One region of the Halomonas hibernica genome, then DNA from elsewhere that is predicted to be linked to it. Evidence: predicted binding sites of a transcription regulator. Region 1 holds the regulator's gene; the other holds the start of a gene.
The links. The regulator PhoB, encoded in region 1, activates phosphate uptake and scavenging genes when phosphate is short. The targets are predictions, from matches to a motif close to TGTCATANNNNTGTCANA.

Region 1 (4,211 bases):
TTGGTTGGGCGAGAGGCGTTTTGCAAAGCCGGTAGATAACAGCGGCTTGCTGTAGTCCTCGCCGCTGTCTGCGCTCACCAAAATAATCGAGCGCTTATCGCCTTGGCGACGTAGCGCACGGGCAAGCCCAATGCCTGCCATGCCGGTGCCAATGATGATCAACTCAGCGTGGCCAGTCGGGTTGCTAACCGGATGTGATGCAGGCATGCCATCCCCAAATAATCGGTGTCGTAAAAGCTTTTAAGACCACCATGTTACACTAGCTTCTCTGTTTTTTGCCCAGGAGTATCTGGTGGTGACGTCCTCTTTTCGGCAAACGCATGCCTTTCCTGTTTGGCAGCCCGTGGCTGCGTTACGCCCCGCCATGAGCGCTGCCTGGTGGGAGTGGGTTGCGTCTACGGATTCGCTAACGGCTCGCTTGCAAGCGGCAGGCGCAGGGCAACCATTCCGTGTTCGCCTGCTGCGCCAGGGCGTCGGCGTGCCTCTGCATGATGAAGCGCAGGCGTTGGGGATTGAGCTTCGTCGCTATGCCTGGTTAAGGGAGGTCGCCCTGTGCGTGGGTGATAACCCTTGGGTGGTCGCACGTTCGGTTGCCCCCTTAACACAGCTAAAAGGCCAGCGATTGGAGCAACTTGGTGAGCGCTCGCTGGGCAGTTGGCTGTTTCGCCAGCCAGATTTAGTACGCGGCCCTCTTGAAGCTACGAGCGGTGCGCCACGCTTTGCCTTCCCTCAGGTTGCTGGCGTGAAAAGTCGTTGGGGGCGGCGCTCAGTGTTTCAACATGGTGGGTTATCGCTACTTGTACAAGAGTACTTTTTATCCACCATGGCAGATGACCTTCGTTTGTCTTCGCGGTAGGCTTGCTCGGCATCTCTTCTTTACGTGAGGTAGGCATGGATCGTTCTTTGTTGCGGCCAGTCGGATGGGCGCGAGTCGCTGATTTTTTACACTTAATGCGCCTGGACCGCCCCATTGGTACCTGGCTATTGATGTGGCCTACCTTATGGGCGCTTTGGGTGGCTACAAACGGGGTGCCTGGTCGCAACGTGCTGCTTATTTTTGTGGCAGGTGTTTATGTTATGCGCGCTGCTGGCTGCGTTGTGAATGATTACGCTGACCGCCATGTTGATGGCCACGTTAAGCGCACGAAACATCGTCCACTGGCGACGGGGCGAATCAGTGAAACCGAAGCCAAACTGCTGTTTATTGGGCTGGTCACTGTTGCGTTTGTGTTAGTGCTGCTGACCAACTGGTTTACGGTGCTGCTGTCGATTGGTGGCGTGGTCCTGGCGTTTATCTACCCCTTTATGAAGCGTTACACCCATCTTCCTCAGGTGGTGCTGGGGGCGGCTTTTTCGTGGGCAATCCCCATGGCGTTTGGGGCGGTGCTGGGATATGTACCTGTGGAAGCCTGGTTGCTGTTTTTTGCGAACGTACTGTGGACGGTTGCTTACGATACCCAATACGCCATGGTCGACCGCGACGATGACCTGAAAATTGGTATTAAATCAACGGCGGTGCTGTTTGGCAGTGCAGACCGCTTGATGATTGGATTACTGCAACTGGCGACATTGGTGCTGTTAGCCTTTGTGGGTGTTCGTGTGGGGCTGGGTGGTTTTTTCTGGCTGGGCCTTGCCGGTATGGCGACCACCTTTATTCATCAACAGCGCCTGATTCGGCATCGTGAACGCGACCCGTGTTTTCAGGCTTTTTTGAATAACTACTGGTCAGGGCTGCTGGTTTTTGCCGGCATTGCGCTAAGTTGGTGGCCAGTGGCCGGGCCGCTCTAGCAAAGCGTGATTAGGCCTGTCATTCGTTCTTGTTATTGGCTATTGTCATATAAGTGTCATCAAGTCATGGTGTTATTGTCACTGAGATGTCATTGAATTACCTTTCATTGAGCACCGTGAGGCCCTGGAATGACCGCCAAGACCGTTTTGATTGTCGATGATGAAGCACCTATTCGCGAAATGATCGCAGTGGCGCTGGAAATGGCTGACTATCGCGTGCTTGAAGCGGATAACGCCCAGGATGCCCACGCGTTAGTCGTTGACCATCAGCCTGACTTACTGCTTCTGGATTGGATGATGCCAGGTACCAGTGGTATTGAGTTGGCGCGACGCCTTAAGCGTGAAGAAGCCACCGCCGAAATGCCGATTATTATGCTCACCGCCAAGGGTGAGGAAGACAATAAGATTCAAGGCCTTGAGGCGGGCGCGGACGACTATATCACCAAACCCTTCTCGCCCCGTGAGTTGGTCGCGCGCTTGAAAGCCGTATTGCGACGCACCACCCCGCGTGGCGTAGAAGACCCCATCGAAATTAACGGCCTTCTACTTGACCCCGTCAGCCACCGTGTTAGTGCGCATGGCAAGGCGCTGGAAATGGGGCCCACTGAATATCGCCTGCTGCAGTTCTTTATGACCCACCAGGAGCGAGCCTATACACGCAGCCAACTGCTGGACCAGGTATGGGGCGGCAATGTGTATGTTGAAGAACGCACAGTGGATGTACATATTCGGCGCTTGCGTAAGGCGTTAGGCGATGTGCACCAAAACCTGATTCAGACGGTACGGGGTACCGGTTATCGTTTCTCAGCCCGGGTGTAACAGTGCGCCTATGGAGCCGTGAGCTTTGGCGTATTGCCTGGTTAGCGACCATAGGTGTTTGCCTAGGGTGGCTGTTAGGTTCAGCGGGCCTTGGTTTGGCAGCCGGGTTGGCCGTTTGTCTTTTTTACCATTTACGCCAGTTGCGCGTACTCTTTCAATGGTTAACCCTTAATCCTCATAACGAGCCCCCGGCTGCGGGTGGTATGTGGGGGGATTTGCTTGATCGTCTTTACCGCTACCAAAAAAGCCAGCGCATTACACAAGGTCGATTGCGGTCTACGCTTGCGCGTATCCAGGAATCCTCAGAGGCCATGCGCGACAGCGTGGTAATGCTCGACCGCCACGGTGATTTGGAGTGGTGGAACAGTGCAGCGACGGATATGCTGGGCCTACAAACCGCGCACGATCGTGGCCAGCACATTACCAATTTGTTGCGTGACCCACGCTTTATCAGCTACTTCAATGCCCGCGATTACAGCGAACCGCTTACGCTGACCTCACCCATTGATGAGCGCAGCATTCTGCAATACCAAATTACCTTGTATGGCGACGATGAGCGCCTGGTGATGGCGCGGGATATCACTCGTTTGCACCGTCTTGAGGAGATGCGCAGAGACTTTGTGGCCAACGTCTCCCATGAGCTGCGTACGCCGCTTACTGTTCTTTCTGGCTACCTCGAAACCTATGGTGACTTGGCTGAGCAGCTTCCGCCTCGCTTGGGCCGAGGGATCGAGCAAATGCAGGACCAGACGCAGCGCATGCAAAATCTGGTTAACGACCTGCTGCTTTTGTCACGCTTGGAAATAGATCAAGGCGGGCAGGACCATCAGGCGCTGTCGGTTGAGCAATTGCTTAATAGCGTCTGCCAGGATGCATTGGCGCTATCGCACCGTAAGCATGTTGTCCGTGTTGCTATTGAAAGTGACGCCCAGCTCATAGGGAGCGAGCAGGAAATACGTAGCGCCATTTCTAACCTGGCTTTCAATGCGGTGCGATATACCCCAGAGGGTAGCCAAATTATACTGCGCTGGGCGCCCATGGAAGATGGAAGCGCATGCATAGAAGTAGAAGATGATGGAGAGGGCATCGATCCTGTCCACCTCCCCAGGCTAACGGAGCGCTTTTATCGGGTTGATAAAGGCCGGAGTACCGCGACAGGCGGTACTGGGCTTGGTCTTGCCATCGTTAAGCATATCCTGCTGCGCCATGATGCCCTGCTTCAGGTTGAATCGCATCCTGGCGAAGGTTCGCTATTTCGCTGTACTTTCCCCGCCACTCGGCTGGCTGCTACCTCCTAGCCGCCTTTTTCCCTGGTCTTCTGTATAACCTTTATCCAAGCGTGCCATATGGACAGCCATCTATGGTTCAAGTCTGCTCATGTGTCATTTTTAGTCAGTTATGGTGGTCCCTTATACTCGATCAGCGAGCATGATTGGCACGCGGGATTTATTTTAAGTTGTTTATTAATAAGAAATATTTTTTTATTTTTGTTTTTTGGCATTACATCTGCATTAAGTTGGGCAAGGAAGATTACCGCAGGAAATGGTACGCCAGGAAGGCACTTCCTTAAGATTAGCGGTATCAACAGCGATCGAGGAGAAGGA
Region 2 (4,211 bases), on a different contig from region 1:
AGAGATCTGCTAACATCCTAACGCAGCGTGCTTCGATTTCCGCAGTTTGTGGATATTCATCTTTATCGATCATGTTTTTATCGATTGAAAGATCCATCAAATTACGAATTTCATCATCAACCCACGTTTGGCAAAATGTTGCCAGGTTCTGGCGGGAATTCCCATCAAGCATTAATTCGTCACGAATGGCGCTAAATACATTGTGAGGATTACGCTCTTCATCGGGAAACCCGGATTTCGGCAACGATGTCGCCAAGTCAATTGATGCATATACATCGTCATTATCATTACGTGCATTTAACCCTTTGACATCCATCATACTACCCCCAGTTTTTTTATATGGATCACGTTTACTGCTCAAAGATCAGCTAAAACCACCCTATCAAACCATCAAAATTTACTATATCTACACGGGTGGTGCTTTTATTCTATGACAAAATCTTAAAAATGAAACATCGTAAGTATAATTTAAAAAACTATTTCACCAGCAAACGCCTATCCATTTGAAACTGCTAAAAATATTACCAACCAAGGCGTGACATTTATCTCTCGTAGTACCCACCGGGTAGAAAAGTGGTTTAATACGAGTATAAGAAAATAACCGACTTATCAATAGATTAAAAAACCTTGACTCTACAAACATGAAACAATAGCTCCCACACTAATCTACACAACAGCATAGGATTATCCTCAAGGCCATAGCACGATATGACCACCCAATAAAAACGAATTAAGCCACTGTTTTACAATAAGACATCATGAGTGCAAAAGGTATTTTATCCAGCCATCATTCAATGAATACTGGGTGACTCGATCAAGCATTAGAAAAAGAAATACTCAACAAGCAACCATTGGTGCCAACGAATAAACAACAATGCTCTGTTGGAAACAAGTTAAGACAAGATATTTACAACATAGCAAGACCTAACAGGCCCCATAAAAAAGCATTTGCCTGACATACTCTCAGCTTACTGAAAGTGTCAAACAAATGCCTAAAGTAGTAATCTTGTTGTTTTCGCTATTCGTAACGCTTATTTAGGCCGGCGGCGTAGCTCATTAAGCACTAACGTAAAGAAACTACGAATTTCGTTCATTTTGGGTCGTGCTTCTTTAATCAGCGTGTCGAAAGGTTCCAGTTCGCGCTCTTGCGCTTCTCTTTGTGCAATCTCTTCTCTTATTTCTTCAATGAGTTCGGAAGAGTCATCCAGCATGGCCTTGAGTTCAGCGGTCGATGTTGACTCTAGCTCGTGTTGATGGGTCATGGACGGTTCCTCAAAACAGCGTGGTGAGCGCAATCAGGATGGCTGGCACGGCAATAAATACGCCTAGTACCCAAGCAGCGGCGAGTGCTTTTCTTTCTGAGGCGACACGGCCTAGCCACTCGGCACCCTTAATAGGCAGTGGTCTTAAAAACGGTAGGCCAAAAATCACCACAACCGCAAATAAATTAAAGAAGAGGTGAACCAGTGCGATTTCCAGCGCCAGTATGGCAGTTGCCCCAGTGATTGCGGTGGCAGCAAGTAGCGCGGTAAACGTCGTGCCAATATTGGTGCCCAATGTAAAAGGGTAAATCTGACGTAAAGAGAATGCGCCTGACCCAGCTAACGGCACCATTAAGCTTGTGGTGGTAGAGGAAGACTGGACTAAAAACGTCACCACAGCACCAGAAGCAATACCGGCGACGGGGCCACGTCCAATGGCGTTATGCATAATGTTTTTTGCCTGCCCTACCATCAATACTCTCAGCAGTGCGCCGATATAACGAATCGCTAAAAAAATCACGGCAATACCAAAAATAATCATGGCAACGCCACCGGCAATCGTGGGCAGGTTCATGGCGACACTTTCAACCGAAGAGGTAATCGGCTTTGTTGCCATCCCGACAATATTAATACTGCCCATGGAAAGGTCAGCATCACCGTAAAACAGAAACGCCGTAGCGTTCGACAGCTTTTCAAGCGGATGAAAAATAAGCTCAATGGGCAGAAAAATCGCCACGGCCAGCAAGTTAAAAAAGTCATGCACCGTTGCGGCAGAGAACGCCCGCCTAAACTCGGCTTTATCACGTACGTGGCCAAGGCTTACCAATGTATTGGTGACAGTAGTACCAATATTGGCCCCCATGATCATGGGTACCGCCATAGCGACAGGCAGGCCGCCCGCCACAAACGCCACGATAACGGAAGTAACGGTTGAAGATGACTGTATCAGGGCCGTCGCGACAATCCCAATCATCAAACCAACAAAGGGGTTGGTGGCAAATTCAAACAACTGAGCGGCATGGCCGCCCGCGGCAATCTTAAAGCCATTACCTATGATGGATACGGCACAGATCAGGAAATACACCAGCAATGCAAGCGTGAGCCACTGCCTTAGCGTGCCCTTGCGCCGGACTTTTATTCTGCGACCCTGGCTTGGTAAGACCTCTTGCACAGCACTATTGATATTTTCGGCCATTGCCACATCCTCTTGGAAGGAAGAACGCACGTATAACCCACCCACTCCTGCAAAGAGTGGCGTCTATAAGTGACATAGGCGTGACAACGGCGTGGCACTATCGTGTTAGAGTGAACGGTGTTGGATCGAAGAGAGGTTGTTCACAGTGGGCAACATCAAGCGAATGCTGCTACTTCCTGGAAGCGGCATCCCATGTAAGTTACCCACGCTTGAACAATCGAAAGTGCTTTTTACCTTTTTGTACGATCCAGTATTGGTCAAAAAGCGCGAATGCTTGACTTAACTGGCCTTGCTCAGCGCGCTCGCCGTTGATACGTACAGCGTTCTGGTCAATCAATTCACGGGCCTGCCGCCTGGATGAGGCGAGTTCGCTTGCCACCATAGCCTCTTCCAGCGTCTGTCCAAACGCTACGTCTTGGCAGCGTAGCCCATCAAGTTCAAGCTGCTGTAGCTCACTACATGAGAGCGCAGCTACTTCACCACTGAACAGCGCCAGGGAAATACGCTGAGCAGCAGCCAGCCCCTCCTCGCCATGCACAAAGCGGGTAATGGTTTCAGCAAGTACACGCTGCGCTTGGGGCTTGCCAGCGGCCTGTTTGTCTTCTGCTTCGATTGCGTCGATTTGATCGCAATCCATGAACGTGTAATAGCGTAAAAAACGGTAAACGTCAGCATCATCCGTATTCAACCAGAACTGGTAAAACTGGTAAGGCGAGGTCTGTTCCGGGTCGAGCCATACCGTACCGCTTTCCGTTTTACCGAATTTGGTACCGTCGGATTTGGTGATCAACGGCAGCGTCATACCGAACACCTGCTCGCCGTTCAGGCGGCGTGTGAGGTCGATACCACTGACGATATTGCCCCACTGGTCGTTGCCACCCACTTGTAACCGGCAGCCCAACGTCTTGTTGAGGTGGGCAAAGTCATAGGATTGCAGCAGCGCATAGCTGAATTCAGTAAACGACATGCCCTGGTCAGGCCGTTCAAGACGCTGACGAACGGATTCACGGTTAATCATCGCATTCATCGAGAAGTGTTTGCCCACATCGCGAAAGAAGTCGATCACGCTAATCTGGCCAATCCACTCTGCATTATTAACCGCTTTCAGGGGCGCTTCGAGGTGCGGGGCCATCAACCAATAAATCTGTTCGCTTAAGGCGTTAACCCAACCCTCAACCGTTTCGGGAGAGTTAAGCGAACGCTCCGCCGCCTTGAAGCTGGGATCACCAATCAAGCCGGTGGCACCCCCGACCAACGCCACACCTTGGTGGCCGGCATCCTGAAAGCGTTTGAGCATCAATAAGGGCACCAAGTGACCGATATGCAGGCTGCCCGCCGTGGGGTCAAAACCGCAGTAAACGGTCTGCGGTGATTCGAGCAGAGCCTGAAGCTCATCCAGGTGAGTTGTCTGCGCAATTAAACCACGCCGTTCAAGGTCGTGAAGCAATGCCTGTACAGTCATCATGCTCGCCTTTTTAGCCATTAGAGAAGATGATCATAGACTAAAAGTTGGCGGCGCAATCCGCGATATCCCTAAAGAGCTAGAAATCAGGATTGGGTGACGGGCGGTTCGGTAATAGCGTGATTAATAAACAAACCAAAAAGCTCGCTTAACGATGCCACCCCCAACTGAGCGTAAATACGTTTGCGGTGATTCTTGACCGTACCTTGGGTGATCTGCAGGCGCTCGGCAATCTCGTCGGAATCCAGGCCCTGCACCATCAAGGCAGCCACCTGCTGTTCACGGTGGGTTA

Region 2: FKN99_RS13085 (Na/Pi symporter) is a predicted target of PhoB. The motif match lies at 2,526-2,543, and genes of this name have one in related genera.

What each region holds. Positions count from the first base shown of each region.
Region 1 covers NZ_VIFN01000002.1:22,289-26,499, forward strand. The annotation lists gene FKN99_RS04440 (NAD(P)/FAD-dependent oxidoreductase) at 1-207, opposite strand, end outside; gene FKN99_RS04445 (chorismate--pyruvate lyase family protein) at 293-856, shown strand; gene ubiA (4-hydroxybenzoate octaprenyltransferase) at 892-1,788, shown strand; gene phoB (phosphate regulon transcriptional regulator PhoB) at 1,918-2,607, shown strand; gene phoR (phosphate regulon sensor histidine kinase PhoR) at 2,610-3,905, shown strand.
Region 2 covers NZ_VIFN01000008.1:115,208-119,418, forward strand. The annotation lists gene FKN99_RS13075 (glutamate decarboxylase) at 1-319, opposite strand, end outside; gene FKN99_RS13080 (hypothetical protein) at 1,032-1,262, opposite strand; gene FKN99_RS13085 (Na/Pi symporter) at 1,273-2,457, opposite strand; gene tyrS (tyrosine--tRNA ligase) at 2,657-3,919, opposite strand; gene FKN99_RS13095 (helix-turn-helix domain-containing protein) at 4,006-4,211, opposite strand, start outside.